DNA from 2 places in the Pseudoalteromonas sp. J2K-J979 genome. Region 2 is predicted to be linked to the other one. Evidence: predicted binding sites of a transcription regulator. Region 2 holds the regulator's gene; the other holds the start of a gene.
What was found. The regulator FliA, encoded in region 2, starts transcription of late flagellar genes. The targets are predictions, from matches to a motif close to CTAAAGNTNNNNNNNNNNNNGCCGATA.
Positions count from the first base shown of each region.

Region 1: a site for FliA is predicted at 12,524-12,550, ahead of AC3KVK_RS03950 (HAMP domain-containing methyl-accepting chemotaxis protein). Genes of this name have one in related genera too.

Region 1 covers NZ_CM200281.1:817,582-835,646, reverse strand. Annotated here, with positions in the region: gene rapA (RNA polymerase-associated protein RapA) at 1-1,606, shown strand, start outside; gene rluA (bifunctional tRNA pseudouridine(32) synthase/23S rRNA pseudouridine(746) synthase RluA) at 1,649-2,302, shown strand; gene AC3KVK_RS04000 (DUF3530 family protein) at 2,387-3,211, shown strand; gene djlA (co-chaperone DjlA) at 3,232-4,062, opposite strand; gene murU (N-acetylmuramate alpha-1-phosphate uridylyltransferase MurU) at 4,098-4,772, opposite strand; gene AC3KVK_RS03985 (aminoglycoside phosphotransferase family protein) at 4,769-5,758, opposite strand; gene lptD (LPS assembly protein LptD) at 5,875-8,178, shown strand; gene surA (peptidylprolyl isomerase SurA) at 8,196-9,488, shown strand; gene pdxA (4-hydroxythreonine-4-phosphate dehydrogenase PdxA) at 9,491-10,480, shown strand; gene rsmA (16S rRNA (adenine(1518)-N(6)/adenine(1519)-N(6))-dimethyltransferase RsmA) at 10,480-11,286, shown strand; gene apaG (Co2+/Mg2+ efflux facilitator ApaG/CorD) at 11,270-11,659, shown strand; gene AC3KVK_RS03955 (symmetrical bis(5'-nucleosyl)-tetraphosphatase) at 11,659-12,468, shown strand; gene AC3KVK_RS03950 (HAMP domain-containing methyl-accepting chemotaxis protein) at 12,595-14,610, shown strand; partial or broken gene AC3KVK_RS03945 (IS4 family transposase) at 14,662-15,027, opposite strand; gene recA (recombinase RecA) at 15,309-16,361, opposite strand; gene AC3KVK_RS03935 (CinA family protein) at 16,429-16,917, opposite strand; gene mutS (DNA mismatch repair protein MutS) at 16,945-18,065, shown strand, end outside.
Region 2 covers NZ_CM200281.1:1,043,529-1,057,722, reverse strand. Annotated here, with positions in the region: gene AC3KVK_RS05010 (DUF2802 domain-containing protein) at 1-6, opposite strand, end outside; gene AC3KVK_RS05005 (chemotaxis protein CheW) at 39-530, opposite strand; gene AC3KVK_RS05000 (chemotaxis protein CheW) at 559-1,290, opposite strand; gene AC3KVK_RS04995 (ParA family protein) at 1,293-2,072, opposite strand; gene AC3KVK_RS04990 (flagellar motor protein MotB) at 2,085-3,059, opposite strand; gene AC3KVK_RS04985 (flagellar motor protein) at 3,071-3,838, opposite strand; gene AC3KVK_RS04980 (protein-glutamate methylesterase/protein-glutamine glutaminase) at 3,831-4,955, opposite strand; gene AC3KVK_RS04975 (chemotaxis protein CheA) at 4,975-7,194, opposite strand; gene AC3KVK_RS04970 (protein phosphatase CheZ) at 7,211-7,981, opposite strand; gene cheY (chemotaxis response regulator CheY) at 7,999-8,382, opposite strand; gene AC3KVK_RS04960 (RNA polymerase sigma factor FliA) at 8,428-9,111, opposite strand; gene AC3KVK_RS04955 (MinD/ParA family ATP-binding protein) at 9,158-10,015, opposite strand; gene flhF (flagellar biosynthesis GTPase FlhF) at 10,008-11,414, opposite strand; gene flhA (flagellar biosynthesis protein FlhA) at 11,434-13,542, opposite strand; gene flhB (flagellar biosynthesis protein FlhB) at 13,647-14,194, opposite strand, start outside.

The DNA of each region.
Region 1 (18,065 bases), 220 kb from region 2:
AGCTCACCCTGTGTCCATGCCAAAACAATACAGTACGGCGATGTCTGTTATGGGCAACCTCAGTGGCATTCAAAACCAAGAACAAGCTGCCCTGCGCGCTTTATTTCCAGAACAAATATTTCAAGAGTTTGAAGGCGGCTCTGCCAGCTGGACTAAATTTGACCCTCGCGTAGATTGGCTAGTCGATAAGTTATTAGAGCTCAAACGTGAAAAAGTACTAGTGATTTGTGCTCATGCGCAAACAGCATTAAGTTTAGAGCAAGAGCTTCGAGAGCGTGAGGCAATCAAAGCCGCGGTTTTTCACGAGGGCATGTCTATCATTGAACGCGATCGTGCCGCAGCCTTTTTTGCTGACGAAGATAATGCCGCACAAGTATTATTGTGTTCAGAAATTGGTTCTGAAGGGCGAAACTTCCAATTTGCTCACACCTTGGTGTTGTTCGATTTACCGCTTAACCCCGACTTACTTGAACAACGAATAGGGCGTCTAGACCGAATAGGCCAAACACAAGATGTCCAAATCCACGTGCCATATTTCGAAAATACAGCGCAAGAGGTATTGTTCAGATGGTATCATGAAGGCATCGATGCTTTTGAGCAAACCTCAAGTACTGGCCAATTACTGTATCAAGAATTCAGTGAAGAGTTACTAGAATTGATCAGTAATCACAATTGCGATGAGGAAGAGCTCGACCCACTTCTTGAACAAGCCTCAAAACAAAACCGAGTACTCAGAAATAAAATGGAACAAGGCCGCGACCGTTTACTTGAGTTACATTCAAGTGGACAAGGACGAGCTGAAGAACTCGTTAAAGCCATTGCCGCCAAAGATGACGAAACCCAGTTGGCGATGTTTATGATCAAAATCTTTGATGTCTTTGGAGTGAACCAAGATGACAAAGGTGAAAATAGCATCATTTTAAAACCGACTGAACACATGCTCGTCCCTTCTTTCCCTTGTTTAAAAGACGAAGGAATCACCGTGACTTTTGATCGCGATACGGCCTTAGCCCAAGAAGACATTCACTTTATTTCTTGGGATCACCCTATGGTTCAAGGTGCTATGGAGCTGATTGCCGATGATAACTTTGGCTCGAGTTCTGTCGCGCTACTCAAAAACAAAAAGTTACCTGCCGGCAGCTTTTTTGTAGAGTTAATTTATATTGCAGAAGCAACCGCACCGAAATCATTACAAATTGGCCGCTTTTTACCGCCAACACCGATCCGGATATTACTCGATAAAGCGGGTAACAACTTAGCGGCCAATGTCGGGTTCGATGGTTTTAATCAACAACTTTCAGCCGTTGGTCGCCAAACTGCGAGCAAATTAGCCAATGCATTACAACCTCAAATTCATGGCTTAATTCAAACGGCAGCCACCATCGCTGAGCAAGAAATGTTCACTCTCAAAGCTAGTGCACAACAATCAATGTCCGCTGCTATGGCCGATGAAACTGAGCGATTAACCTCTTTGAAAAAATGCAACCCCAATATTCGCGATGAAGAAATCCAATTTTTGGCAAAACAACAAGCCGATTTAGATCAACACATCGAGAAGACTCAACTAAAACTGGATGCCATCCGTTTAATTGTTGTCTCCCACTAGGCATTTGACTAAAATGGCCAGCTTCACATAATGAGGCTGGCCGTGTTACTTAATTACTCCCCCCCGATGTTCCCCTATCTTGAGATTATTTATCAAGATAATGATTTACTCATTTTAAACAAACCTAGCGAACTGCTAACGGTGCCAGGTAAAGATCCGCTTCATGCCGATAGCCTTGAAAAAAGAGTCCAACGGGTTTTCCCCACCGCCAAAATCGTGCATCGCCTTGATATGGCTACTTCGGGGCTTATTTGCATGGCTTTGCATAAAGCTGCGCACAGCCACATCAGCCGACAGTTTCAAGACAGACAAACTAAAAAACGCTACATTGCGCGCGTGTTTGGACAACTCACTGAAAACAATGGCAGTATCGATTTACCACTTATTTGTGATTGGCCAAATCGCCCCAAACAAATGGTCGATTTTGAACGAGGTAAGCCTTCATTGACACATTGGCAAGTATTGAATATTGAAGAAAATGCAACGCGAGTTGCCCTGACCCCCATCACCGGTCGTTCTCATCAACTTCGCGTCCATATGCTTTCTCAAGGTCATGTTATCTTAGGCGATCGCCTTTATGCTCACCCAGAAGCATTAGCAATGGCTCCACGCCTTCAACTTCATGCTGAATATTTGGCACTTAGCCATCCAATAACTGAACAGTGGCTTGAATTTACTGCGCCTTGCCCATTTTGACACTAAGATTAATGACTGAAATTTGTTAACTTTTTTTACCTTTGGCCGTTAATAAGTTTAACCAGACTCTAAGCAGAGGTGTATTTGAAATACTTACTTGTATTTTTATTCAGTGTCACAGTCGGCGCCACAGAAATTTCGGCTCCTGAATCGCTTGAGCGCGTCTATCAGCAAGATATGTTTCACTATTACCGAGGTGATGAAATAAAAATGATTCTGGCTGGCGAGAACGAATTCGCCGCACTATTTCGTGATCGTACTTCTGCGATGGCTAAAGGGGTGGCTATTTTATTACCTGATTGGCATATGCCTGCAAATAATCATTATGGGCTTGATTATTTACGTACAGAACTCAATGAATACGGCTGGGTTAGCTATGCGATGAATATTCCAGATCCAATCACTTTTTATAACAACGATATCAAGGCTGATCCAAACTTATTTCACGCACCTGCGTTAACTATTTTAAACAAAGACGATTTAGCAGCTTATAAACTGCAACTTCTGAGTCGATTTAAAGCGTTGTACCAATCCGCCCTCAATCACCCTGGCTTTATAATCGTTATTGCGCAAGGCGCCACCAGTAGCTTATTAGTGGAGTACTTTTCTGAACAGGCAGAAGAGGAAGTTGATGCCTTTGTTTTTTTAAGTAGTTATCTTCCCGATCCCCAGCTCAACTACACACTTAATCAAGGCTTTGCCAAAGTGAGCCCGCCTGTTTTAGATATTTTCACTAGTGAAGATAGCAATTTAGTCAAAACGACATTACAGCAACGAAAAAAAATGGCCACCAAAGAACATAAAATTAATTATCGGCAACGTGAGCTATTTAGTAGCCAACAAAACCCAAGACAGCAAGCCCGTTTACTGAAAGAAATTTATGGATTTTTAACAAAGATTGGCATTTAAGTCAGCTGCTTTTTCATTTTTTACGCTGGATGCTTTTTGAGATATTCATACGCCGCTTGAATATCTTGGCTTTTTCGCTTTGCAACTTCCATCAAATGCTCAGGCAGTCCTTGTGAAACAAGTTTATCGGGATGGTGTTGACTCATTAATTTTCGATACGCTTTCTTAATATCAGCAGCACTTGCCGAGTCACTCATTCCTAATACTTCCAATGCCTGCTTGCGGCCCATAACGCTGGTTTGAGAGTTTGAATGATGGTGTTTTTCGCTCGACTGTTGGCGCTGTTGGCTAAATTTAAACTCCGCCTGATAACGCTTGAGAATGAACTTAAAATGGGTTTGCGAAAAGCCGAGTAATTTAGCGGCATGTTGCAACAACTCTCGCTCTGACTCCGACAAATGACCATCACAAAATGCCATTTGTATTTGAATTTCAATAAAAAGTTGCAATAAATCATAACGCCCTGAAAAACGACGCTTAAACTCTTGGAGCGTTTCTTTAAATGTAAACTCATTACTTTTACCCGCACGAAATGCGTCCTGTGCTTCTTGACGACTTTCTCCAGATAGCTGCATTTCATCCATGAACAACCCAGCAGCTTTAATATGAGTTTCACTGATCCGGCCATTGGATTTTGCTATATGCCCCATGACTGAAAAGCAAGTATAAAAAAATAAAGCCTGCCGCTCACTGACCTCTTCGCCCGAAAATAAAGACTGAAACCCCCCAGCCTTATCAAAGTTTTGTTTGATTGAGCGGTCAAACATGTGCCCAAGATAAAACCCTAAAATAGCCCCAAACCAGCGACCAAATAAAAAACCAAACAACGTTCCTAAAACCTTTCCCCACATATGTTCAATCCTGTTCCAACATCGAATAATTCTATTTAAATCAGGCCGCGCAGACTCAAATCTAAGTGTGCTAACCGCTCAGGTGTGCCGACATCAACCCATTGTCCCAAATAAAGCTCACCAGAAACTTGGTTGTCTTTCATTTTTGCTCGTAGCAATGGTGCAAGAGGGCGAAACTCAACGGGCAGACCGGCAAAAAAATCAGGGTGATAAATAGCAATACCAGCAAAGGTATAACATATTTCCCCTTCACTTTTTACCCTTCCATGGTTTAAAGAAAAATCACCATTTGGATTATGATCAGGGTTTTCAATGAGCACTAAATGGGCTTGGCCGGTGTCAATTTGCAACTGAGTTAAACTGTGTACATCGTAATCGGTGAATATATCGCCATTAATCACGATAAAAGGTTCATCGCCCAGTAATGGCAGTGCCTGAATAATCCCCCCTGCAGTTTCAAGCCCTTCGGGTGGCTCCGGTGAGTATTGAATATTTATGCCCCATTTTTGACCTTGTTGGCAAAATTTGTGAATAACGTCACCACACCACGCTAAATTAATAATGATCTCAGTGACACCTGCCGCTTTTAGGCGTGATAGGTGATAATCAAGTAACGGTCGGTCATTCACCTTTAACATCGGCTTAGGTTGCTCTGCAGTAAGCGGCATCATGCGCTTGCCGCGGCCTGCAGCTAAAATCATCGCTTTCATAATTGCTCTTGGAGTTTAGGAATGATCTGTTCAATCATCCATTGATGCAGTTCGGACAACTCACTATATCGGGATGACACATCAGCGATATACATCATGGTCGGTAAAATCGCAGATAAGTAACCCGGCTTTTGATCTCGTTGTGCTAAGCGGGTAAAAATTCCAACGGCTTTAAGATGTCTTTGTAACCCAACTAAGTCAAACCAACGCCTAAATGTAACTTTAGACGCGTTATTCAATAGACCGGATGAAGATAATTTTTGATAACCATATTCGAACAGCATTTCAAACTGCTCGTCTGTTAATTGGTGATAACAATCTCGTAATAATGACACCAAATCATATGTCGCAGGTCCGGTGACCGCGTCTTGATAATCAATGACCACCCACTGCCGTTGATGATACATCAAATTACGACTGTGATAATCACGATGCACTGTGACTTGCGGCTGAATTAATAAATTATCGGTTAATAATTCCACGACCGATTGCCACATTTCATGCTCAGTTTTAGAAAGTGTCAATCCTAAGTATGCTTCGACTAACCATTCTTTAAAAATAGTCAACTCTACCATAACAAAATCAGTGTCATAGCATTTCATTGAGTCTGCTTTTGGGGTCTGTGCTATTAAAGGAATTAAATCAATTAACTGTTGGTAATACTCAGTAACCTGTGGATCATCAACTAAATCAGCTAAATGTGTTTGCCCTAAATCTTCTAGTAGAAAAAAACCATGTGCTAAATCACTTGATAATATTTGTGGTAAACGTAACCCTTGCGCTGTAAAAACTGGGTTATATTCAAAAAAAGGCTGGTTATTCACTCGAGAAGGATCGGAGTCCATCACAATAAAGTGTTGATTCTGATTATTTAAACGAAAATAACGTCGAAAGCTCGCATCCCCGGTAATTGGGTCAAGTTTAAAATGGCTATCCATGCAATTGGCATGAACAAACTGGAGTAAAGCATTGAAACGTTGATTCATAAGATCACTAAATTACATTTTTTTACTATCATAACAATTTCATTCATTAGAGAAATATTTAAAATTGTTTTATTATGTGCCATTCCTGCTAACCACCTGAGCATTAAGGTTAATAAATGAACAAACTCTGGGGCTTACTGTTGTTTTCTGGCCTGAGCCAAGCAACAAATGCCGACACCGAAGCGACAGCGTTAATCTGTGACGCTTCACCTCAAACCAGAGCATGGCAGCCTCTTCCAGGTATTGCAGCAAAAACAATGGACATTGAAGCTGATAATGTCGAAGTGCTTGGTACACAAAGTGCGCAATTTAGCGGCGATGTCATCATTAACTCACCATTAATGACACTAAAAGCTCAATCCGCTTTGATTGATAAAATCCAAGGGTTATTGGATGCTCGTGGTCCCATTACCTTTGAAGATAATCAATCCGTCATTACCAGTTCAGGCTTGAATGCGAACTTAGGCGATAACAGCATTAACCTAAATGGCGCCTCATACCGTTTAACTCAACAACAAGGTCGAGGCTTTGCTGAAAAGTTAGCCATTAATGAAGGTGAACTGAATTTATTTAATGGTAGTTTTACTACCTGTCCTGTCGATAACGAAACTTGGTCTATTCATGCTTCGCAAATTCGTTTATCACAAGAGGAAGGTTGGGGCGAAACATATGGGGCGGTATTAAAAGTGTATAACACGCCACTTTTATATATTCCTTACTTTACATACCCTATCAACGACAAACGAAAGTCCGGGTTTTTAGCACCCGATATTGGTAGCTCTGACCGTTACGGCTTAGAAACAAAGACTCCCTACTATTGGAATATAGCGCCTAATTACGACGCCACCATTACCCCGAGATACATGTCGAATATCGGTCTTCAATTACAGACTGAATTTCGTTACTTGACTGAACAACATCAAGGTTTAATCGCACTTGAATACTTAAATAAAGATGACTCAGAGCCAGAGTTAGATGATCGGTATTTATTTCATTGGCAACAAAGCTCCCAGCTAAATAACGATTGGCGTGGCTTAATAGATGTAACCAATATCAGCGATGATAATTATTTAACAGATCTCAATACAAACTACGCCAATAAAACTGATACACAGCTTTATCGCACCGGTTTACTTACCCATATTGGTGAACGTTGGCAGACCGACATCAAAGTGCAAAACTTTGAAGTACTGGGCGATCACTTGAGTTCTTACTCTGCTTATCCACAAATTAGTTTTAGCCAAACACAACCTTATCAATGGCAGGCTCTTAACTTCACTGTCGATGGCGAGCTTAGTCATTTTAAAAATAATGATTTAAAAACGGCGGATAACACGAACAAAAACATTGCAAAAATTTATGAAGCAACGCGGTTACACATCGAGCCAAAAGCCCAATATTTGTATCAAGACTATGCATGGTCATTTTTGTCTGAATTTAGTTTGATGCAAACCAATTACCAACAAAAAGGGGATTTGGATGCTAATGGATATCAGTTTGATGAATCGGTAACGCGAACGCTACCTAAATTGCGCTTATATGGGCAAATTAACTTTGAGCGTGATACCAACTGGCTGGTAGAAGATGGCTTACAAACTTTAACTCCACAATTGCAGTACCTCTATGTGCCAGATAAAAATCAAGATAATATCGGTTTTTACGATACCACTCGATTACAAGATGACTTCTTTGGCCTTTTCCGAGATAAACGTTATTCGGGAGTCGATCGCATTGCCCGAGCAAATCAGTTTACCCTAGGCGCAACAACCCGTATATTCAGTAATAAAAATGAGGAACTATTTAACCTAAGTGTTGGTCAGATATTTTACCTTTCAAACGAAGCTAAACCATCAGAACAAACGGCGGCATTAATTGCCTCTGAGGGCTCATATAATGCACTTTTCGCGGGTGAAGCGATGCTCCATTGGCACCGCCGTTGGTACTTATCCAGTGGCGTACAATATGACACAGAAGGTAAACAGTTTATACAATCTCATGTTACTTTAGATTATAAAGGTGACGACCAACAGCTAGTACAGGTCAATCATCGCTTTGCAAATGATGTTTCAGGCAATAAGATTGAGCAAATGGGTATGTTTACCAGTGTGCCAATTAGTCAAAATTGGCATTTTATAGCTAGCTACCATCGTGACTTAGAAACAAATCGCAGTGTGGAGCTGCTAACCGGGCTACAATATGAATCATGTTGTTGGGCATTTCAAATTACCGGTCATAGACAAATTGAAACAGACTTAAATCAGTCTATTTCTGGACTAAACGAACAAACTGCCGTATTTGATTCTGGAATTCGGTTTAATTTTGTATTTAAAGGACTCGGTAGTAAAGATAGTTATGATGCCAACAAGCTATTGCAGCAAGGCATTTTTAATTACCGTCGCCCGTACTTCCTAAATAACTAACGCAAGAAACAATAACAATGAAGTTAAAAACATTACTCTTAACCGCCATGTTTAGCTTGAGCATGAGCAATTTCAGTCTCGCAAAAGAAGTTCAAATCGATAAAGTAGCGGCAATCGTCAATGATGGTGTGGTCTTACAAAGTGAAATCGATACCATCATTAATCGCGTTAAGAGCCGAGCTAAAGATGACGCGCAATCTCTTCCGTCTGATGACGCATTACGATTACAAGCGATGGAAAGATTAATCAACCAAGAGCTATTAATGCAAATGGCGGGTCGGATGGGTCTTCAAATCTCTGATGCACAACTCGATCAAACGCTGATGCAAATGGCGAGCGAGCAAGGTGGCTCTCTTGCTGATTTACGAAAGACCATTGAGTCATCTGGGGATAACTACCAAGCATATCGTGAAGAAATGCGTACAGAAATGACCACTCAACAAGTGTTACGCTCGAATGTTGAACGTCGAATCTACATCAGCCTGCAAGAAATAGAAAACCTCTTAACTATTTTAGACCAACAAGGACAAACGAACGAAGAGTACGATATCGGCCATATTTTAATTGATTTGCCTGTCGAAGGCTCAACAAAAGATATCGAAGATGCAAAAATTCGCGCAGAAAGAGTGATAAAAATGCTCAATGAAGGCAGTGAATTCAAACGCATTGCTATCGCCTCCTCTGGTGGTCAAAAAGCGCTTGAAGGTGGACAACTTGGCTGGATGGGTATCAATGAAATGCCAACATTATTTGCAGAAGCCGTTAAAGGTAAAAAAGCAGGCGAAATAATTGGCCCACTTCGATCTGGCGCTGGTTTCCACATCATTAAAATTCAAGAAATCCGTGGTCGCCAAGTCGTTGAAACAACGGAAGTTCGCTCGCGTCATATTTTGATCAAACCATCTATTATTGTCAGTGAAGAAAAAGCGAAAGGCATGCTTGAAGGATTTGCAAAAGAGTTAAGAGCAGGAACTGCAGACTTCGCAGCTTTAGCTAAAGAGCACTCTGAAGATCCGGGTTCAGCCCTAAAAGGTGGCGAATATGACTGGACAGATCCAACCACTTATACCCCAGCATTTAGAGACACGTTATTAAACCTAGAAAAAGGCGAACTCAGCCAACCATTTCGAACCAATTTCGGTTGGCATATCGTTGAGTTATTAGATAAACGAATCGCAGATAAAACGGAGCTTGCAAAACGAAATCGCGCTCAACAAATGTTATTTAACCGAAAATTTAAAGAAGAGAGTTTTGCGTGGCAACAAGAAATCCGCGAACAAGCTCACATTGAAATCTTGGTTGACGAATAATTATGGCGCTTAGAATTGCAATTACGCCAGGCGAACCTGCTGGGATTGGCCCGGATCTACTAATTAAGCTGGCTCAGCGTCAATGGGATGCGCAGTTAATCGCTATTGCAGATGCGCATTTACTGGCTGAGCGCGCTAAATTACTTAATTTGCCACTGAAACTTATCGAGTTCGATGAAAAAAAACCTACAATAATTCAAGCTGCTGGCGAACTCTATATCCAACAAGTTGATATGGCAGTCAATGCATCGCCCGGCATTCTTGATGAATCCAACGGCGCTTATGTCCTTGAAACCCTGAGACTTGCATGCGAAAACAATATTAAAGGTAAATTTGACGCTATCGTGACTGGCCCAGTTCATAAAGGCATCATTAATCAGGCGGGTATTTCTTTTAGCGGCCATACAGAATATTTTGCACAGCAATCAAATACACCCGATGTGGTGATGATGCTTGCAACTGAGGGGCTGCGCGTTGCTTTAGTCACGACACATATTCCGTTGGCCTATGTGTCAAAAGCAATTACTCCCGACAGATTGCGAAAAGTGACAGAAATACTCGATCATGACCTCAGAGAAAAGTTTGCAATTGCGAACCCGCGTATTTTGGTCTGTGGCCTCAACCCGCATGCAGGTGAAAACGGTCACTTAGGTACAGAAGAACTCACAACCATTATTCCGACGATGGAACAACTCAACAGCGAAGGAATGAATTTAATCGGCCCGCTGCCTGCCGACACGCTTTTTCAAGATAAATATTTAAATAATGCTGATGCTGTGCTCGCGATGTATCACGATCAGGGCTTACCTGTGTTAAAATATAAAGGTTTTGGTAATTCAGTGAATATCACATTGGGTTTACCGTTTATTCGAACTTCAGTTGACCATGGCACCGCGCTTGACTTAGCAGGCTCAGGTACCGCTGAGGTAGGTAGCTTTGAGTTAGCCCTCAAAGAAGCCATCCATTTAGCGACAAAAAAAGCACAGAGTTAATGACAGATAAAGTACATTTAGGCCACAGAGCCAGAAAACGTTTTGGCCAAAACTTTTTAGACGATGCCATGATAATCGACAAAATTGTCACCGCTATCGATCCTAAAACTGAAGATTGCTTAGTTGAAATCGGTCCGGGTCTTGGCGCAATTACAGAGCCTGTCACGGAGCTAGCTGGCCATCTAACAGTCGTTGAACTTGATAAAGATCTCGCTGAACGCCTCATTCACCACCCTTTTTTAGGACCTAAATTAACGGTTCACCAAGGTGATGCAATGAAATTCGATTTTTCGAGCTTAGTACCAGAGGATAAGAAACTCAAAGTCTTTGGTAACTTACCTTACAATATTTCGACACCTTTACTCTTTCATTTGTTCGAATTTTCGAACCATATCGAACACATGCATTTTATGCTGCAAAAAGAAGTGGTCAAACGCATGGTCGCAAGCCCAAATTGCAAGGCTTTTGGTCGCTTGAGTGTTATGACACAATACTATTGTCATGCAATACCAGTGATTGAAGTGCCACCAGAATGCTTTAAACCCGCTCCAAAAGTAGATTCTGCAGTAATTCGCTTAATTCCAAAGAAACCTGAGCAATTAAGAGCGAAAAGCACCAAATTGCTAAATACCGTTTGTTTAGAAGCATTTAATCAACGCAGAAAAACGATTAGAAATAGCTTATCAAATTTATTAACCGCTGATGAAATGGCATCAATTGGCTTAGATATAAAACTCAGAGCCGAAAACCTTTCTCTTGAACAATATATAGATATCGCAAATTGGTTATATGACAACAAGCAGTAATTTAGGCTCACCTATCAAAGTGAGCGTTGAAACCTTCTTTATCGAAGGACAATCTGAACCTGATAAAAGTAAGTTTGTATTTGCTTACACTATCACCATCAAAAACCATAGCTTATGTAGTGCTAAATTACTTAATCGCTATTGGCTAATAACGGATGCTGATGGTAAAGAAACAGAAGTCGAAGGCGAAGGCGTTGTCGGTGAACAACCGACAATTGCACCAGGTGAGAGTTATAGCTACACGAGCGGCGCAGTCTTGGACACACCTTTAGGTACAATGCAAGGTCACTATACATTTAAAAACGAGTTCGGTACTGAATTTGAAGCGCCTATCTCTGTATTTCGATTAAGCACACCTAATTTAGTCCACTGATGGCTGATTATGTCATCGGCGATTTGCAAGGTTGCTTTAACGAGTTTAAAGCAATCTTAACTAAGATTGAGTTTGCCCCTAAAAAAGACAGGCTTTATTTAGTTGGTGATATTGTAGCAAGAGGGCCTGATTCCTTAGCTTGTTTACGTTTCATTCGAGATAACCAAGATTGCATGCATACGGTATTGGGTAATCATGACCTTCATTTAATTACCACCTACCTTTTGAATAAGCAGCCCAACCCTAAAGATTATTTAAATGATTTGTTTGAAGCCCCAGATCTAGCTGAGCTAATCGTATTTTTACAGCGCCAACCACTCGCTATTTATTTAAAACAATACAATTCTGTCATCTGTCATGCTGGGATATCACCAGAGTGGACTCTGCAGCAAGCACTGGATGCAAGCGCAGATGCTCAATCTAAATATCAAAGTAAAGAGGCGCTATTTTACCTAGGAAGAATGTATGACAATCAAAGTATTAATTGGAAAAATGATTTAAGCGAACTAGATAAATTTAAATATACCGTTAATACTTTTACTCGCATGCGTTTTTTAGATCAGAATCATAACTTTGACTTTTTGAGCAAAGATTCTCCACAAAACACGCCTGAACTGATTCCTTGGTTCAAAATAAACAACCCTAAACTCAATAGTGATTTAACCGTTATTTTTGGTCATTGGGCCTCATTGAGTGGTAAAACTCAAAATAAGCAATTTCAAGCTATTGATACTGGGTGTGTTTGGGGTGGAGAACTAACAATTTTACGACTAAACGACATGCAACGAGTCTCAATCTCTGCGATTTAAATTTGTGCAGTTATACTGCATATATTCAAATTTTCTGTTAGATTGAAACTAATGATTTAACTTATCTTGTTGGGTGCCGATAAGTTAAATAACCTCACAGCCAATGTAGTAAATACAGGAAAACTTATGAACCTGACAGTCAGTCAGCGGATCTGGGGCGGATTCGTTTTAATTACTTTTTTACTCCTTTTAATAGGAGGGAATTCATTAGGGAAGATTTCAAATATTAGTGCTTCTGCACAGCAAGTAAATCAGTTATCTTTACCTGCGCTTGAAGAAAGTTCAACCTTACAAGTTGAGTTTACACTAATGAGTAAACGTGCCTTACAGATTTATTATAGTGATAGTGAAAATGAGCTAAATGGTTTTAAAGCGACATTCAAAAAAGCACAAAAAACCTACGAAGTGGCCAGTAACAAACTCAGTCAAGTCGTCGATACTAATGCACAGTTAAACCAAGCTACTAGTCAAATTAAAACGTCTTTCCAATCTTTTTTAAAGAATGTAAACAACCTTCAACAAGAAAAATTAGCGGTACTCAATCTGCGCACTAAGCTAAACGATCAACTTTCAGAGCTTGAAACCTCTGCTGAAGATGCAAGTACTGCAGTACTCGATATTCTTGATAGCGTAGATTTAAAAGAAACAAACCCAGCTGCTTTTGAAGCAGCCAGTAGTATGGAAACCCGCTTTCTTTCCTTAGTTAGTACCAGTACTGATTTAATCAATGTTAAAAATGAGCAGATTCTCGATACGCTACACAATGAGCAAAAATTTAGCATCGAAAAACTTGAAGAAGGCTTCCAACTTGTTAAAGCAGCCGTGATCGCAGATGAACCCGACTTAATCAATGATCTCAACAATTATTTTAATAAGGCGAAGCAAATCATTACTGGTTCTGATTCTCTTGCCGCAAATAAGCAACGCCATCTTACAGCGCAAGCGAATGCCATTACTGAGCTTAATGCTTCTGAGCAACACACAACCACAGCTTTACAGCAGCTTAATGAATTAGTGACAGTGGCAAGTAAAGTTGCTTTTGATTTGCAAAATGATGTGAATAAAGATGTTGATTCAGCCAACTTATGGACATTGGTTGGTATGATTGTCGGTGCGTTAATCGCTGTCATTGTCGCTTACTTAACCGTACAGCGTATTGTTCGTCCGCTCGCAGAAGTTAATTCCATTTTAGAAGTCGTCGCCTCTGGAGATATGACTCAAAAACTTGACGACACAGGAACCGATGAATTCGGCGAACTTGCACGTAGTTGCAATCGCGTAATTGATAATTTACGTCAATTAATTCAAGGAATAATCTCTCGTTCAACTCAGTTAGCCGCTGCGGCTGAACAAACATCTTCGATTACGACAGAATCAAGCCAAGCGATCGAAAATCAGCGTGCTCAAGTTGAACAAGCAGCTACTGCAACAACTGAAATGAGTAGCACTTCTCAAGCTGTAACCCACAGCGCTGAAGAAGCACTGAATGAAATTAAACACGCAGACAGTGAAGCTGAGCGTGTTAAGTCAATTTCAGCTAAGAATAAAGATACTATCGAAAAACTCGCTCAAGAAGTTGAAGGGGCTTCAATTGTTATCAATAAGCTCCACAAAGATAGCGCATCGATTGGCGGTATCCTTGATGTTATTCGTGGTATTGCAGAACAAACAAACCTGTTGGCTCTAAATGCAGCCATTGAAGCTGCTCGAGCTGGAGAGCAAGGTCGTGGGTTTGCCGTAGTTGCGGATGAGGTGCGCTCTTTGGCGAGTAAAACACAAGAATCAACCCAAGAAATTCAATCCATGATCGAATCTCTTCAATCAGGTGCGCATGAAGCAGTCTCTGTCATGGCCAAAGGTAAAGAGCAAGCTGAGTTTTGTGTTGAGCAATCTGAGCAAGCAAGCCAAGCTCTTCAACTCATAACCAAATCAGTGTCACAAGCACATAACGTCAGTGAACAAATTTCTACGGCAGCACAAGAGCAACACCACGTCTCACAAGAAATTAGTGAGCGCTTAGAGTCTATCGTAGCTATTGCCGAGCAAACCGCAGAGGGTGCGAGTCAAACATCAAGCTCGAGCCAAGAGGTCGCAAGCTTAGCTGAAGAATTACGACGTTCAGTAGATGAATTTAAGGTATAAGAATTATTTAGACCTTGTTTAAAAAGCCAGCATCGATTACCTGTCTCTTGATCACAAGTCAGACTCAAGAGACTTAGCTAACTTATAACCTTCAAGGATGGTTTGCAATTGAAACCATCCTTGCCATATCACCTTAAATGAAGCACGGCCTGTGCATTTAGTATCTTTCCAGCCTCCTAATTTAGCCAGTTCTTGATAAGTCCGTGACATATTAGGCACTTTCTCTGGCAGGTTCTTTTTCATTCGCTTTAACCATAATAACCTCCACGCTGTCGGCGACAGCATTTGTTCACAACTAGCATGCTCTTGTTCAGTGACGAACTTAAGCTGAAGTATTCTTGTCGCAATGAAGCCATTTATAGTCACCAGCCTTTCCACATTGTCTTTACTTTGTAGTCTTAAGCTTTCGATATCTGTAACTAGAGTAATGTTCACTAAAGGTTTACGAGGCTCGTTAGCTATCGTAGCTGCTAACTTTACCAAACAATTCGTTCTACGTAGGTCGCCTAGATTCATTTTTCCAAATTGTTTTTCTGCTCATACAATTGCACTCTCAAGCATTTACTATCTCCAACTAATGTTTGGAGATCTGATCTGGCAAGTTTAATTTAGTTCAAAAAAATCCCCGCTAATTACTTAGCAGGGATTTGTGTATAAGAGACAGGCCTAGGCTGCGTTTTTATTGGCTATATCTGTTATTACAACTCAATATTTGCATCTGCAGCTAACCCTTCAGCTTCACCTTCTTCAGGTTTAATCGTAGCTTTGAGAAGTAGCATATCTCTTAGTTTCAATTCTATCTCATCAGCTATAGCTGGGTTTTCTTTTAAGAACTTAATAGAGTTTGATTTACCTTGCCCTACTTTATTGCCTTGGTAGCTATACCAAGCACCAGCTTTTTCAACTAGTTTGTGCTGAACACCTAAGTCTAGTAGCTCACCATGCTTTGAAATTCCTTCACCATACATAATGATAAATTCAGCTTGCTTAAATGGAGGCGCGACTTTATTTTTGACAATTTTCACACGGGTTTCGTTACCCACAACTTCATCACCATCTTTAACTGAACCAGTGCGGCGAATATCGATACGAACAGATGAATAAAACTTAAGTGCGTTACCCCCTGTTGTTGTTTCAGGATTACCAAACATGACACCAATTTTCATCCGGATTTGGTTAATAAAGATAACCAAGGTGTTTGAACGCTTGATGTTTGCGGTTAGCTTACGTAGCGCTTGTGACATCAAACGTGCTTGCAATCCAACATGGTGATCGCCCATATCACCTTCAATTTCGGCTTTAGGTGTTAATGCAGCTACAGAGTCAATAATCACAACATCAACCGCACCTGAACGCACTAACATATCGCAAATTTCTAAAGCTTGCTCACCTGTGTCTGGCTGAGAAACTAAAAGATCATTAACATTAACACCTAGTTTTTCAGCATAGACAGGGTCTAAGGCATGCTCAGCATCAACAAACGCACATGTTTTGCCTTTTTTCTGCGCTTCAGCAATTACTTGCAGTGTCAGCGTCGTTTTACCTGATGATTCAGGTCCATAAATTTCTACGATACGACCCGCAGGCAATCCGCCTATCCCCAACGCAATATCGATTCCAAGAGACCCTGTCGAAATAGATTCAATGTCTAAGGCCTGACTATCGCCCAATTTCATAATAGAGCCTTTACCAAATTGACGCTCAATTTGAGATAACGCAGCGCTCAGTGCTTTTTGTTTATTTTCGTTCATGGGATTCTCCGAATCTGTCTAATGCGCTTAATTATACTGTATAGATTAACAGTATCAAGGCAAATTTTTATTTTATTAATTCTAACGTCTTATTCAAAGCAAAAACAATAGCTTGGCATCTTATCTCCCCCCTTTCACCTTTAAATAAGTGATGAAAAGACTGCGCTTTACCGCGAAAATAAATAGCAAACCAGACTGTCCCGATTGGTTTTTCTTTGCTTCCGCCACCAGGGCCAGCAATACCCGAAACACTAATGGCTAGATCTGCCTTGGCTGCTTTTGCCGCCCCCTCAGCCATTTCTAAAACGGTTTGCTCACTCACCGCACCAAATTGATTGAGTGTTTCTTGCTTTACAGAAACTAAATCTTGCTTAGCCTGATTACTATAGGTTACAAAACAACGATCAATATAACGAGAGCTACCAGGTGTATCTGTTAAGGCATAGCCGATTCCGCCACCCGTACAGGATTCAGCGGTAGTGATCCAAATCCCTTTATCCGATAAAATAGCCCCCAACTCAGCAGCAAGTTGATAAATCTCTTGTTGTAATTCCATATTAAGCCTTTGGGTAATTAAGTTTTTATGTCACTAGATCTGTTTTCTGAGCATACTATAAGCCAACAAACACCGATGATGCAGCAATATCTAAGAATTAAAGCGGAGCATCGCGACATCCTGCTCTTTTATCGGATGGGTGATTTTTATGAATTATTTTTCGATGATGCCAAAAGGGCCGCTCAGCTGCTTGATATTTCGCAAACACATCGAGGCCGAGCAGGCGGGGAGCCCATTCCGATGGCTGGCGTTCCTTATCATGCCGTAGAAAATTATTTGGCGCGCCTAGTTCAAATGGGTGAATCAGTCGCGATTTGTGAACAAGTTGGCGATCCTGCAACCAGTAAAGGCCCAGTAGAGAGAAAGGTATTGCGGATCGTCACCCCCGGTACAATTTCCGATGAAGCACTACTTAAAGAGCGCCATGATAATTTCTTGTCCGCTATCTACCATCATAAAGACGGTCATTTTGGCATTGCCTATTTAGATATCAACTCAGGCAGGTTTAACCTTATTGAGGCAAACGATGAAGAGGCCTGCCACTCAATTTTACAGCGCATCCAACCCGCTGAGTTACTGTATCCTGAAAATTTTGATGCACTTTATCTTATTGAGGGCTTTAAAGGAGCACGTCGGCGCCCTGAATGGGAATTCGATCTCAATACAGCAACCCATTTATTATGCCAACAATTCGAGACCAAAGACTTAGTCGGATTTGGCGTTCAACAAGCGCAAGCAGGATTAATAGCTGCAGGGTGCTTAATTCAGTATGTAAAAGATACGCAGCGCACGGCACTCCCTCATATTAATGCCATCACTTTAGAACAAAATGAACTAAACGTCATTTTAGATGCGGCTACACGAAAAAATCTCGAGTTAACACTTAACTTATCTGGTGGAGCCGAGAACACCTTAGCGCAAGTTCTTGATAAAACAGCGACACCAATGGGTTCTCGGTTATTAAAACGCCGACTACATACGCCTACTCGCTGTCATAAGGAGCTAAATTTTAGGCTCAATGCCATTTCTGATATTATCGAAACAGGTTTATTCTATGACTTGTATGACGTACTCAAGCAAATTGGTGATATTGAGCGAATTGTCGCCCGCCTGGCTCTCAGAAGTGCGCGCCCTCGTGATTTATCTCG
Region 2 (14,194 bases):
TATCATAATATAACGTGCTGCTCGGCAATAGTTAGTAACTAAAAGTTACTCAGTTCGTCCCACTCTTCGTCATTTAAAAGTTTATTTAAATCAACAAGAATCAATAACTCACCATCTCGATTTGAGACTCCTTGGATGAATTTAGCACTTTCTTCTGTGCCAATATTTGGCGTGCTGTCAATTTCTGAACTTCGTAAATAAACAACTTCAGCTACACTATCAACCAAGATACCTATGACTTGCTTATCAGCTTCAATGATTACAATTCTTGAATTGTCAGTAACATCATTACCTACCAACCCGAATCGTGCGCGCGTATCGATAACGGTAACAACATTACCACGTAAGTTTATTATCCCTAAAACATACGCAGGTGCTCCAGGTACGGGGGCAATTTCGGTATAACGTAACACTTCTTGAACTTGCATTACATTAATACCATAGGTCTCATCTTCTAAATGAAAGGTAACCCATTGCAATACCTCGTCATTATCAACAGCATTGGATGATAAAATTCGTTCTTGACTCATTTGTATGCTCCTATAGCAAAACCGAGAGTTAATCTTGGCTATCTAAACCTTTTTCAAGTAATTCAATTAGCGATGTAACATCAACTAAAGCGCACATTTTTTCTTTAATCAAGCCAGCCAGCCAGGGGCGCTTTCCTGAATGTTCACGCCATTTTACATCATCATTTTTCAACGTAATATTATTGACCAAATTTTCAGCTAACAAGCCCCAATGACTATCACCTAACATAATAAGATATTGATAGTTTAGTGCTTCTTTTAAGGTTTTGTCATATTTTTCTGGCATTACCCACTTAGCAGTATCAATAACGCTTAATTTTTCTTCGCGGTGGAGCATCACCCCTTTAAACCAATCAGGTTTACCAAAGATACTATTAATTTCACCTAGCTGATGAATACCACCTAATGACTTTAATGGCACGGCTAATGTCAAACCAGCTACATTAAAAAATAATGCTTGAAACTCACCATTTCTATAATCATCCTGATAAGTTCTGACAGGTGGGATAGCCGATTCATTATTTAATTGCGTTTCTAATTTTTTTGTATCGTCAATAGCTTGATTTACTGAAGATAAAACTTCGATAGTTTCTAATTTTTTTTCTTCAGATTCTTCTTTTTCTGTTATCAACGGTACTTGCTGTAAGAGTTTAGCGACAGGGTCTAAATTAACGGAGTTTAAATTAGGATCGTCCTCATTTAATAAAGCAGTTAAATACTGCTTCATTATTTTTTCATTCGCAAATAACTGTTTGCTCATGATTAATCACTATCCTTTAGTTTTAATAGGTATTTTAACAACGCTTCATAAGCATAGACACCACGTGCCTTTGGGCAATATAAACTTGGTACTTTCATCGCTAAACTTGCATCTCTAAACTTCGTATCAACCGGGATTACGCCAGGCCAAACTGCATCACCATAACTCGCTCTTAGACTTTTATATGCCTCAAGAGACGCCTTTGTTCTTTTATCATACATTGTAGGTACAATCGTATATTTATAGCTTTTTGATTGAGAGCTTTGCATAAGCTCCATCGTACGCATCATTCGATCTAACCCTTTTAAGGCCAGAAATTCAGTTTGAACAGGCACTAAAATTCGCTCACTTGCAGCCAATGCGTTGACCATCAGCACTCCCAAAACTGGAGGGCAATCTAAAATGGCATAGTCATACTCGTCATCTAACTTAGCTAGGGCCTTTTTTAAAAGTAATCCCATGCCATTTTTATTCCCCATACTTCGGTCTAATGTAGCAATAGCCATTGTCGCAGGGAGAATATCTAAGTTATCCATCGATGAAGGGCATAATGATTGAAGAATTTCTTCTTTCTTCATGTTTTTACCACGAGAAAAGATATCATAAACACTAATTTCTAATTCTTCTGAATCAATTCCAAAATAGTAAGTCAAAGAAGCATGAGGATCAGTATCAATTAATAAGACCTTTTTTCCCTGAGATGCAAGAATACCGCCAAGCGACACTGTCGTAGTCGTTTTGCCTACCCCCCCTTTTTGGTTTGCAACAGTCCAAATTTTCAAAATTATTCCTTACTACTGTTTTTCTTCTTCTCGGGTCGTAATACGAATGCCACCATTTGGTAACTCAATTACTTTTATTTGGTTATTTCTCACTTCATTATTACTATGAACATCTTCAATTATAACCGTTTTTTGAGTATTTTCTTGGCTTGAATTTTCAGACTCTATCACTGGCGGTAAGCCGTACTTTGATAAAGCAATAACAACTTTTCTATTTTCTGCTCGCCCTTCAGGGGTATCATTTGATGCAAACGGTGAAAATTCACCGTAACCTTCTACAGCCATTTGCGCAGGGTTAACGCCTAATGATTCCAATTCAAGTAACATCTGTGTCGCTCTTGCCACTGATAACTGCCAATTAGAATTAAAAAGCTCATTATTAATCGGTAAATTATCGGTAAACCCCCTAATTCTGATGTAATTATCTACACTTTTAATAATGTCATATACATCGGCCACTACTTTTTTAGCTTCGTTGGTAGAAACTGCGCTCCCACTACCAAATAACAAGCCCGAGCTTAACTCTATAGTCAGCCAATCATCATCAAGCTCTAGCTTCGCCTCTCCAGCCTCGATATGATCAAATAAGGCTGCTTGAAGATTTTGATTAAGAGATTCAAGTGGGCTACCAAGCCGTTTTTTCTGAAGATTCACTAAATCCCCAAATCCATCAAGAAGCTCAGGCCCTCTCTCTTCATTGATCAGAGCGTTACCATATAAATTAAATTCTGTATCAAGTGAGTTTTCTATTAATAAACCCTCACCTTTCACTCCTGAGCCTTGCTCAGAAGACTTCAGTGCAGATTTAACAAATACATGTTCAAGTGAAGTAGAAAGCACTTCAAATTCGTTCTCTTTTGTAATGGCCATCGAATAAAGAACAACAAAAAGTGCAAACATTAACGTCATATAGTCTGCGTAAGAAACAAGCCATCTTTCAGTATGGTTATTTTCAGAGGAAACTCTAAGGTCTCGGTATCGTCTCATATAGGAGCGACCTAGCTTCGGCCTGCAACGTAATGACGTTCGACCTTAAAAGCTGATAATTTTAGTTCAATACTATGAGGGCTATCACCCAATAAAATAGCAATCATTCCTTCAGTCAATAATTCGTGATACAACATTTGCTGCTCTATTAAAAAACGTAATTTATTCGCGACAGGTATAAAAAATAAATTTGCAAAGCCAACTCCATAAATTGTTGCAATAAAAGCCGTTGCAATACCGGCGCCTAAAAGCTCTGGTTGCTTAATAAATGTCATTGCTTGAATTAGGCCTAATACTGCCCCCAAAATACCAATGGTAGGACTATACCCTCCCATCGCTTCATAAATTTTTGCAGATTTAAACAAGCTTTCTCTTCGTAAAATGAGCTCTGTTTCCATAGCTTCTCGAAATTGATTCGTTTCGACTCCATCAATCAGCATGTTCAATCCTTTACTGATAAAATACTCGTCGCTATCAAGCGCTTCTTTTTCAAGAGATAAAAAACCATCTTGCCTTGCTTTATGAGACCAACGGGTAATTTTAGCGATCCCTTCGTCAATTCTTAATTTTGGAGGAATAAACACCCATTTTAGCATCCGCAAACCACAAAAAAACTCAGATTTAGGTGACTGAAGCATCACAGCCCCTAATGTGCCACCCAATACAATCAATAAAGCTGGCAAATTTATCAGGCTAGAAACTAATCCGCCTTCGATTTTGTAGCCTATCCCTATTGCAGCAAGAGCTACAATTACACCGACAATAGACAGTCTATCCACAGCCTACTTCTCTTGTAATCCTCGCTGCAACATCGCTTAACGCGATACTTGCTTCTGCTAACCCTGCATTCGCTACAGCTTGTGGCATTCCGTAAACAACACACGACTTTTCATCTTGGGCCCAAATTTTTGAACCTGCTTGCTTCAACATGCGAGCACCTTCACGGCCATCAGCTCCCATTCCCGTTAAAACAACTGCTAAGACGCTATCGCCATAACTTTTTGCCGCGCTTGCAAATGTCACATCAACACTTGGTTTGTAGGTGACTCGCGCATTATCATCTTCGAAAACCTTGAGCTTTTGTCCATTACCTCGGCCTTCGACCAGCATCTGTTTACCTCCAGGAGCAAGATAAGCTACACCAGAACGAAGTATGTCACCATTTTCAGCTTCTTTAACTTGGATTTTACATAAACTATTAAGACGAGATGCAAATGCAGGCGTAAAAGCTGCTGGCATATGTTGAATCAGCAAGATTGGATGAGGAAAGTTTGCAGGTAACTGAGTTAATATACTTTGAAGTGCGACAGGACCACCAGTTGACGTTCCAATTGCAACTAATTGATATTTTTTTCCGGAAGCTCTTACTTCAGCTTCAGTGATTTTTGGTTCAGACGGTTTCGTCGAACTAAAGCTTCGGTCAGGTTGTTTAACTGTTGAACTTCTTGCTGACGAAGGTGACTGCACAACTGGCTGAGCACGCGTGAAACGGCTCACTCTACGTCGACCAATTTCTTTTACTTTTTGTTGTAATAACCTCGTTGCTTCTTCTTTATCTCGAGCAATATCTTCAAATTTTTTCGGCAAAAAATCCAAAGCACCGGCTTCAAGGGCATCAAGCGTTGCTGATGCTCCAGCATGAGTTAATGATGAAAACATTAAAATAGGAGTTGGATTCAACTCCATTATTTTTTTAACTGCGCTGATACCATCTAACACTGGCATCTCAATATCCATTGTTATCACATCGGGTTTAAGCGCAGCAGCTTGCTCAATCGCTTCTTTTCCATTATTAGCAGTACCAATCACTTCCATATCAGGATCTTGATTGATTATTTCACTGACTCTACGACGAAAAAAACTAGAATCGTCGACAACTAAAACTTTAACTGCCATTTAGGGTTCTCACCATTATTTATTTTGTTTTACCGGCATAATGTTTAAGCATACTCGGTACATCAAGAATCAGAGCAATCCCACCATCCGACGTAATTGTTGCGCCAGCCATTCCTGGTGTGCCTTGCAACAACGCATCAAGAGGTTTAATAACAACTTCTTCTTGACCAATTAAAGAGTCAACTACAAAGCCAACTTGTTGTGTGCCTAATTGAACAATTACAACATGCCCTTGAGAACGTTTTTGATCATTGGATTGATAATTTCTGATCAACCATTTCTCTAAATAAAAGAGCGGAATTGCTTTTTCCCTAACAATTATTGTCAATTGACCATCAACAAGATTCGTTTTCGTTAAGTCAAGATGGAAAATCTCACTTACACCTGCCAAAGGCAAGGCAAACGTTTGCTTACCAACCATGACCATTAATGTTGGTAAAATAGCCAGAGTCAGGGGCACTTTTATTTCTAATGTGGTTCCCACTCCTTTTTGTGATTCAATATTAATTGAACCATTTAATTGAGTTATTTTTGTCTTTACAACATCCATACCCACACCTCGCCCTGAGATGTCTGATATTTCCTCTTTAGTTGAAAAGCCAGGGGCAAAAATTAAGTTATAAGCTTCAGTATCAGAGAGTCTAGCCGCAACATCTGCGTCTATCACACCTTTACCAATTGCAATATTTTTAAGTTTCTCAGGATCCATACCTGCACCGTCATCTTCAATCTTTAATAAGATATGATCCCCTTCTTGAGATGCAGACAAAGTCACGGTACCTGTTCTAACTTTTCCAGATGCCTCACGGTCATCTGGCATTTCAATCCCATGGTCAACAGAGTTTCTAACTAAATGAACTAAAGGATCTGCTAATGCTTCAACTAAGTTTTTATCTAAATCAGTTTCTTCACCGACGAGCAGTAAATTAATTTCTTTTTTCAAACTCCGAGCCAAATCACGAACGACTCGAGGAAAACGTCCAAATACTTTCTTAATAGGTTGCATTCGAGTTTTCATCACGGCGCCTTGCAAATCGGCTGTGACGACATCTAAGTTTGAAATGGCCTTGCTCATACTCTCACTGCTAACAGTGGCACCTAAACTAACCAAGCGATTGCGAACTAACACTAGCTCACCAACCATATTCATAATTTGGTCTAGTCGTTTAGTGTCAACACGAACTGTCGTTTCAGCTTGAGGTGCTGCAGCTTTAGGAGCCGGAGCTTTAGCAGGGGCCGCTGTTGGCTTTTCTGGTACTTTTGCTACAGGCGCTGCTGGTTTAGCAACTGGTGTAGGTTTTGCTGGTGCAGCTTTAGGTGCAGCTGGCACTTCTGCTTTAGCTTGAACGGAAGCTTGCTTTGAGCCATTACTGACAGCTTTAGGAGCTCCAGAACCATGAAGCTCATCAAGTAATGATTCAAATTCATCTTCTGTAATTTCTTCGTCAGAACTTGCAGCATTTGTGTCAACACTCGGTGGTGATTTGGGTTGCTCATTTGAAGCGCTTACAGCGCCGAACGATCCTGAACCATGTAATTCATCAAGTAAATTTTCAAACTCATCATCTGTTATATCATCATTATCAGAACTTGTTGAATCAGGGGATTGCTGTGCAGCCGGCCCTTGTCCAGAACCATGTAACTCATCAAGTAAGCTTTCAAACTCATCTTCCGTTATATCATCAATAGAATCTGAACTTGGTGAACTAGCTTCTGGTGTTATAGGATCTTCACCGAAAAAAATGTCATCAAACTCATCTTGTGATGGTTCTGATTCATTTTCAGGTTCAGGTTCAGAGTATGCTTCTTCTGGAGCTGTTTCTTCAACCTCCCCAACCTCATCTTCAGACTCTGGCTTACTTAACTTATGTAAAATATCGAGTAATTCTGGTGAAGCCGCATCAGGTTGCTCTCTATTTTGAATCTTTGCAAACATTTCATTAATAGTGTCGAGAGCTTGAAGAATGACATCCATTAACTCGGCAGTGACTCTGCGTTTGCCTTGACGGAGAACATCGAAAATATTTTCAGCCCCATGACAAGCATCAACTAATTCTGTCATTGCTAGAAAGCCAGCTCCACCTTTAACGGTATGAAAGCCCCTAAATATAGCATTGAGTAAATCTGCATCTTCAGGATTATTTTCTAATTCAACTAACTGCTCGGACAATAATTCGAGTATTTCACCAGCCTCGACCAAAAAATCCTGCAATATATCTTCATCAACTTCAAAGCTCATGCAGCTGCTCTCCCATTTAGAAGCCTAAGCTCGATAATAAGTCATCAACTTCATCTTGACCGGAAACTACATCATCACGCTCAGCAGCATCAATAATCGGCCCTTCAGCAACCTGATCTAGTTCAGTTGAACTTACATCGGCTACAATCGTATTTTTTTCGTGTACTTCTTTTGACGTTTCAACTGGAGAACCAAAGACAGTTAACATGTAAATTAAACTGTCTTCTACCTCTCGAACCAGCTCGATAACCCTTCGAATTACTTGACCTGTCAGATCTTGATAATCTTGAGCCATTAATACTTGAGTCATCAAACTATGAAGTTGTTGCGTATCTTTTTGCGTACCTTGAATAAAGTCATCAAGCTCAAGACATAACGTCTTAAATTCACCTAACTTTAAGTCCCGTGACATTAATCTATCCCACGAGGGCTTAAGATTATTAATATCGTCGTTTAACTTATCGGCGAGAGGCAAGCTAGCTTCAATGGCATCCATTGTTTTATTTGCAGCTTGCTCTGTCATTTCCATAACATAATTTAATCGCTGCTTGGCATCCGGCAATGATTCTTGTGTTAACGAAGAAAGCTTGTCATCTAACTCAAAGTTTTTAAGTGAGTCATGAAGTTGCCGAGTTAATTTACCAACCTCTGCAAATAGCTCAGACTGTTCATCTGAGCTTATTTGTAATAACAGCTCATTCGCTTGTTCTTGTTCGCCATTTTCCAAAAGCTCGACGAGCTGTTTGGCTTGTTCAAGTGTTATTTGTGGTATAGCGCTGGCCGACATGAAGCTCTCCTTCTTGTTTAACCTAAACGCTCAAACACTTTATCCAATTTAGTCTTCAGCGTCGCAGCGGTAAACGGTTTAACAATGTAGCCGTTAACACCCGCTTGAGCCGCAGCAATGATTTGTTCTTTTTTAGCCTCAGCCGTTACCATTAACACGGGTAAATGCTTAAGGTTGTCATCAGCTCTGATCGCTCGGAGCAAATCAATACCTTGCATTCCAGGCATGTTCCAGTCAGTTACAACAAAATCAAACTCTTGATTTTGTAACATTGGTAGTGCGGTGCTACCGTCATCAGCTTCTTGAACATTAGTAAATCCTAAGTCCCTAAGCAGATTTTTAATGATTCTTCTCATAGTTGAAAAGTCATCTACCACAAGAATTTTCATGTTTTTATCCAAAACATCCTCCGGTGAGGTTTAAACCCAAATTACAGTACTTCTAATTCAAATCCAGTCACTGACTTTTGCTTTTAGCTTTATCATTGCCTGGCCATGTATTTGGCTAACTCTTGATTCACTCACATCAAGAATTGCACCTATTTCTTTTAAATTCATTTCATCATTGTAGTAAAGAGATAAAACCAGTGCATCACGTTCAGGTAAAGTTTTAATTGCTTCCATTAAGGAGTCATTAAACCGCTCTGTTTGTGTATGAACATAGGGTGTGTCACTAGAGTTTAAATGTTCTTCGTTATGGAGCACATCTTCATCAACACCTAGATCTTCAATCCCCAAAATCCTACCGCTATTTACATCATTAAGAATATCATGGTATTCATTGAGCGTAATATCAAGTTTTTCAGCAACTTCTATATCTTTTACTTCTCGCCCTAATGAAGATTCCAATTCTGCAGTCGCTTGCGCAACCATTCTCGCATTTTTATGAACCGATCGTGGAACCCAGTCCCCTTTTCGTATTTCATCCAACATTGCTCCACGTATGCGGATTCCTGCATACGTTTCAAAACTCGCACCTTTTGAGCCATCGAAATTTTTCGCGGCTTCAATCAGGCCTATCATTCCTGATTGCACTAAATCATCCAATTGAACGCTCGCTGGCAATCGCGCCAGTAAGTGGTATGCAATGCGCTTTACTAACGTTACATGTCTTTCGATCATGTTCGTCATTTGATCTGCAGTGCTATACCCTATTACTTTATTCACACAGGATGCCTTAGCGATTTACAAGCTTTTCTATGAAGAACTCCAAATGCCCTGAAGGTTGATTTGGAATAGGCCATTTAGCCGCTTTTGTTGCAAGCGTTTTAAATGCAATTGCTGCGGGTGACTTAGGGAAGAGATCAACAATCGTTTTTTGTTTACGAATGGATTTACGCATATTCTCATCGAAGGGAACTGTCGAGACAAGCTCTAGAGAAACATCTAGAAAACGGTCTGTCACTTTAGAAAGCTTTGCGAACAACTCTTGGCCTTCACGTAAGCTGCGTACCATATTAGCGACTATTTTAAATTTATAGACACCATGCTCTCTACTCAATATTTTAATTAGAGCATAAGCATCTGTTATTGAAGTCGGCTCATCACATACAACTACGAGTACATCTTGAGCTGCTCTTGAAAAACTTAACACCATATCTGAAATACCAGCTGCGGTATCTACAATCAGCACATCATAGTCAGCATTCAATTCGCCAAAAGCACGGATGAGACCTGCATGTTCAGCTGGAGATAGTTCTACCATGTTTTGAGAACCTGATGTTGCAGGTACAATACGGATTCCGTGTGGACCTTCGACTAAAATATCTTCCAATTCACATTCGCCCGATAATACGTGCGAGAGATTTCGTTCAACTCTGAGTCCAAGCATCACATCACAGTTTGCCAACCCTAAGTCAGCATCAAGTACCAAAACCCTTTGGCCTTGTTGTCCCATTGCAATTGCCATATTTAAGGAGACATTGGTTTTACCCACGCCACCTTTGCCGCCTGTCACTGCAATTACTTTTACAGCTTGATTATTTTGATTCATTCTTCGCAGGCCACTTGCTTGATCTAAAACTGTATTAATCATACATCCCTACTGCATGAGACTCCAAGTTTGGATGTCTTTTAAATTGCGCGTTTGCACGTTTAGCGTACAGTTGCTCAGCCTTTTTGACTAGTTTTTCTGCATTAGCCACTCTAATGTCCTCTGGCACACGCTGACCATTAGTAAGATACCCTATTGGTAAGCGATTTTGAATCGCAATACTTATAATCTCTCCTAAACTTAAGCATTCATCAAGTTTTGTGAATATACAACCACTTAAGTGTACCTTTTTAAAATGCTTAACCGTCTCTTGCAATACCTCTAACTGTGCTGTTGCACTCAATACAAGGTAACTACGTATGTCCACTCGCGCATTTTTCATTAAAGTATTGAGCTGTTCGGTCAAACGTAAATCACGTTGACTCATGCCAGCGGTGTCAATTAATACTAGTCTCTTATTTCGTAAATGATAAAGCATTTCTGCTAATTCATTTGCATCTTTTACTTGTTTAACCGGACAGCCGATGATTCTGCCATAAGTTGCCAATTGTTCATAGGCTCCAATACGATAAGTATCTGTTGTAATTAGAGCTATTTTATCAGCGCCAAATTTTTGAGCTCCTAGAGCAGCTAATTTTGCAACAGTCGTGGTTTTCCCAACACCTGTTGGGCCCACTAATGCAAACACTCCGCCATTACGTAAAATTTCATTATTCGACGTATATAGTTGGCTTTGGACCATTTCTAGCAATGCTTGCCAAGCTTTTTTCTCAGAGACATCATCCGGAATAAAACAGGCCATTTGATCAGCTAAATCATCACCAATTCCCATACCTTTAAGTCGATCAACCATGTATGCTTTTGTAGGATCTCTCCTCGCTAAATCTTGCGACATTAGCCCTGATACTTGATGCTCAAGTAATTGACGAATAGCCAGCATCTCATCTCTCATCGCCTTAATTTCTTCATCATTTTTAGAGTGACTTGATTCAGACTGAGCGAGCGTTTGTTTGTGATTTTTTTCTAGAGATGAAAAATCATCTTCTTCAGGACCTTTATACCAATGCTCTGCTTTTGGTTTTTGCTGCTCTTCGAGCATAGCTGAGAAATTACTCGCTTGTGGCTTGGTAGCCTGACGATTCAAAAGGGCCTCTAAACTGTCAGCTATTTTCGCTTCTGGCTCTGCTGAGCGCTTGATGGCTTGCGGTCTAACCACTTGTTCATTGGTTACCCCATAATCTGACATTCTCTCACTGATCGGTGCTCTTACTTGTGCAGGAGGACGTTTTGCAGGAGCACGCTCATGATCTACCGCAGCGACAATTTCAACCCCATTGGCCATTTTCTTATTCGACATTATAACGGCATCCACACCTAACTCTTCTTTTACTTCATTCAGAGCGGTACGCATATCTTTAGCAAAAAAACGTTTAATTTTCATAAATTACCCCTTGTCCTGACTATTGCTGACCTACAGAGCTGACAATCTTAATTTGCTTTTCATCCGGTACTTCTTGATAAGACATCACCCTTAAACCGGGTAATGTATGCTTAACAAATCGCGATAAAACGGTTCTCAGCATTCCTGATGTCAACAATATTGAAGGTTCACCTGACATCTCCTGAGTTTGATGTGCTTCACTTAGCGAATTTTGTAGCCGCTCAGCAAGCCCAGGTTCAATGCCAGCACCCTCGTCACCTGCATTTTGAAGTGACTGATGCAACATCTGTTCCAACTCAGGCGCCAATGTTATGACAGGGATTTCAGGGGTGGCGCCAACTATATCTTGAACAATCAACCTACGCAGTGAAATACGCACTGCTGCGGTTAAAACATCTGCATCTTGGCTACGGGGCCCATACTCAACTAAAGTTTGCACAATCGAACGCATATCTCGAATAGGCACACCTTCATTCAAGAGGTTTTGCAGAACTTTTACAATCGTCGTTAAATGAAGTACATCTGGAACAAGTCCTTCCACTAAACGAGGGTGACTCTTAGTTAACATATCAAGGAGATTTTGTACTTCTTCATGACCTAGCAGCAACGAAGCATTATTATGCAGTAGTTGACTGATGTGAGTGGCAACCACTGTGGCCGCATCAACCACAGTGTATCCTAGTGATTGCGCCTCATCTTTTTGGCTAGGGCCTATCCAAACAGCTTCAAGGCCAAAAGCGGGATCTTTTGTTGGTGTGCCATCAATTGGTCCAAAAACCTGACCTGGGTTAATGGCCAGTTCATTACCATGTTTGAGTTCCCCTTCGCCAACAGCAACTCCCATGAGCGTAATCCGATAAGCATTGGGGTCTAACTCTAAATTATCACGGATATGCACTGGCGGGACTAAAAACCCGAGTTCTTGAGAGAGCTTTTTACGTACTCCCTTGATTCTACTTAGGAGCTCACCACCTTGAGCCTGATCAACTAGTGGGATCAAACGGTAACCTACTTCTAAGCCAATCACATCAACCTGTGAAACATCATCCCAACTCAGCTCTTTTTGTTCTTGTGCTGGAGCCGCAGTGACACCAGTACTGGGTTGCAATTCGCCTTTTTCTATAGCTTCTTTTTCTTTAATGGCCTGTTGCTGAGCATAAAATGCACCATACCCCATAAGTGCACCTAATGATAAAAATGCGAAGTGCGGCATGCCAGGTACTAAGCCCATCACAATTAAAATACCTGAGGTAATAAATAATGGCTTTTCATTCCCTAATTGTTTCTTTACTTGGTCGCCCATATTTTGTGATTCATTTTGACGAGTCACAATAATCGCAGTACCTATTGAAAGTAATAAAGAGGGGATTTGTGCGACCAAGCCATCACCGATGGTCAATAAAGTGTACACTTCCATCGCTACACTAAATGGTAAGTCATGTTGAATCATACCAATAAATAAGCCACCGGTAATATTGATTACCAGGATGACTATCCCGGCGATGGCATCACCTTTAACAAATTTACTAGCACCATCCATTGAGCCGTAAAAGTCAGCCTCTCGAGTTACCTCATTTCGGCGCTCTCGTGCTTGCTCTGCTGTAATAAAACCCGCATTTAAGTCAGCATCAATCGCCATCTGTTTACCCGGCATTGCATCAAGGGTAAATCGAGCGGTCACTTCTGAAATCCGGCCCGCACCTTTTGTGATAACCACAAAATTAATGATGATCAATATAAGAAATACCACAAAACCGACAACATAATTACCACCCATGACTACCGAACCAAATGCCTCAATTACTTGACCTGCGGCATCTCCTCCATTATGGCCTTCGAGTAAAACGACACGAGTACTGGCAACATTTAGAGCTAAACGAAGGATCGTTGCGATTAACAAAATAGCAGGAAAAGCACCAAAATCGAGAGGTTTCATGGTGTACACAGTAACGAGCAATACAACCAGTGCCAAAGCAATATTAAATGAAAACAACGCATCAAGCAGCATTGGAGGCATAGGCAATACGACCATCGCCAACGCCGCAAGTACTAAAATAGGCGTCCCAACCCCTTTTAAGTACTCCATTTTATCTTTATTGATTTGTGTTAATACAGCCTGAAGGTTCATACACAACTAATTTCAAAAAATTGACACTGAGTGAGTAAAAGCAAAATACATTCCAGTTATTAACTTTGAGAAAACAATAAAAATAGTTTTTAAAAATCAGCTTGTTAGTACTTTAACTCATCTGGGATTGGTAGCTTTGAAGACGGTTTATTCGGTCGTTTTCCACGTCCTTTATTAAATTGCTTAAGTTGATACACGTACGCTAAAATTTGCGCTACAGCAATAAACAACTGATCAGGAATTTGTTGTCCAACCTCTGTTGTGTGAAATAAAGAGCGCGCTAACATCGGAGATTCAAGTACTGGTACATCATGCGCTTGACCGATTTTTCTAATCTGCAGCGCAATTTCATCAATACCTTTTGCCAACACTATCGGAGCCCCTGCTTTTTCTGTGTCATATTTAAGCGCTACAGAATAATGAGTCGGGTTTGTAACAATGACATCGGCGTCTGGTACGTCTTGCATCATGCGCCGCTGCGACATTTCTCTCTGCGTACGCCTGATCCGCGCCTTGATTTGAGGATCACCTTCTGAATTTTTATATTCATCTTTCACTTCTTGCAGCGTCATTTTCAGTTGTTTATTGTGATTCCACTTTTGAAATGGCGCATCGACTAAAGCAACAATAACCAAAGTACAAGAGAGTGCTA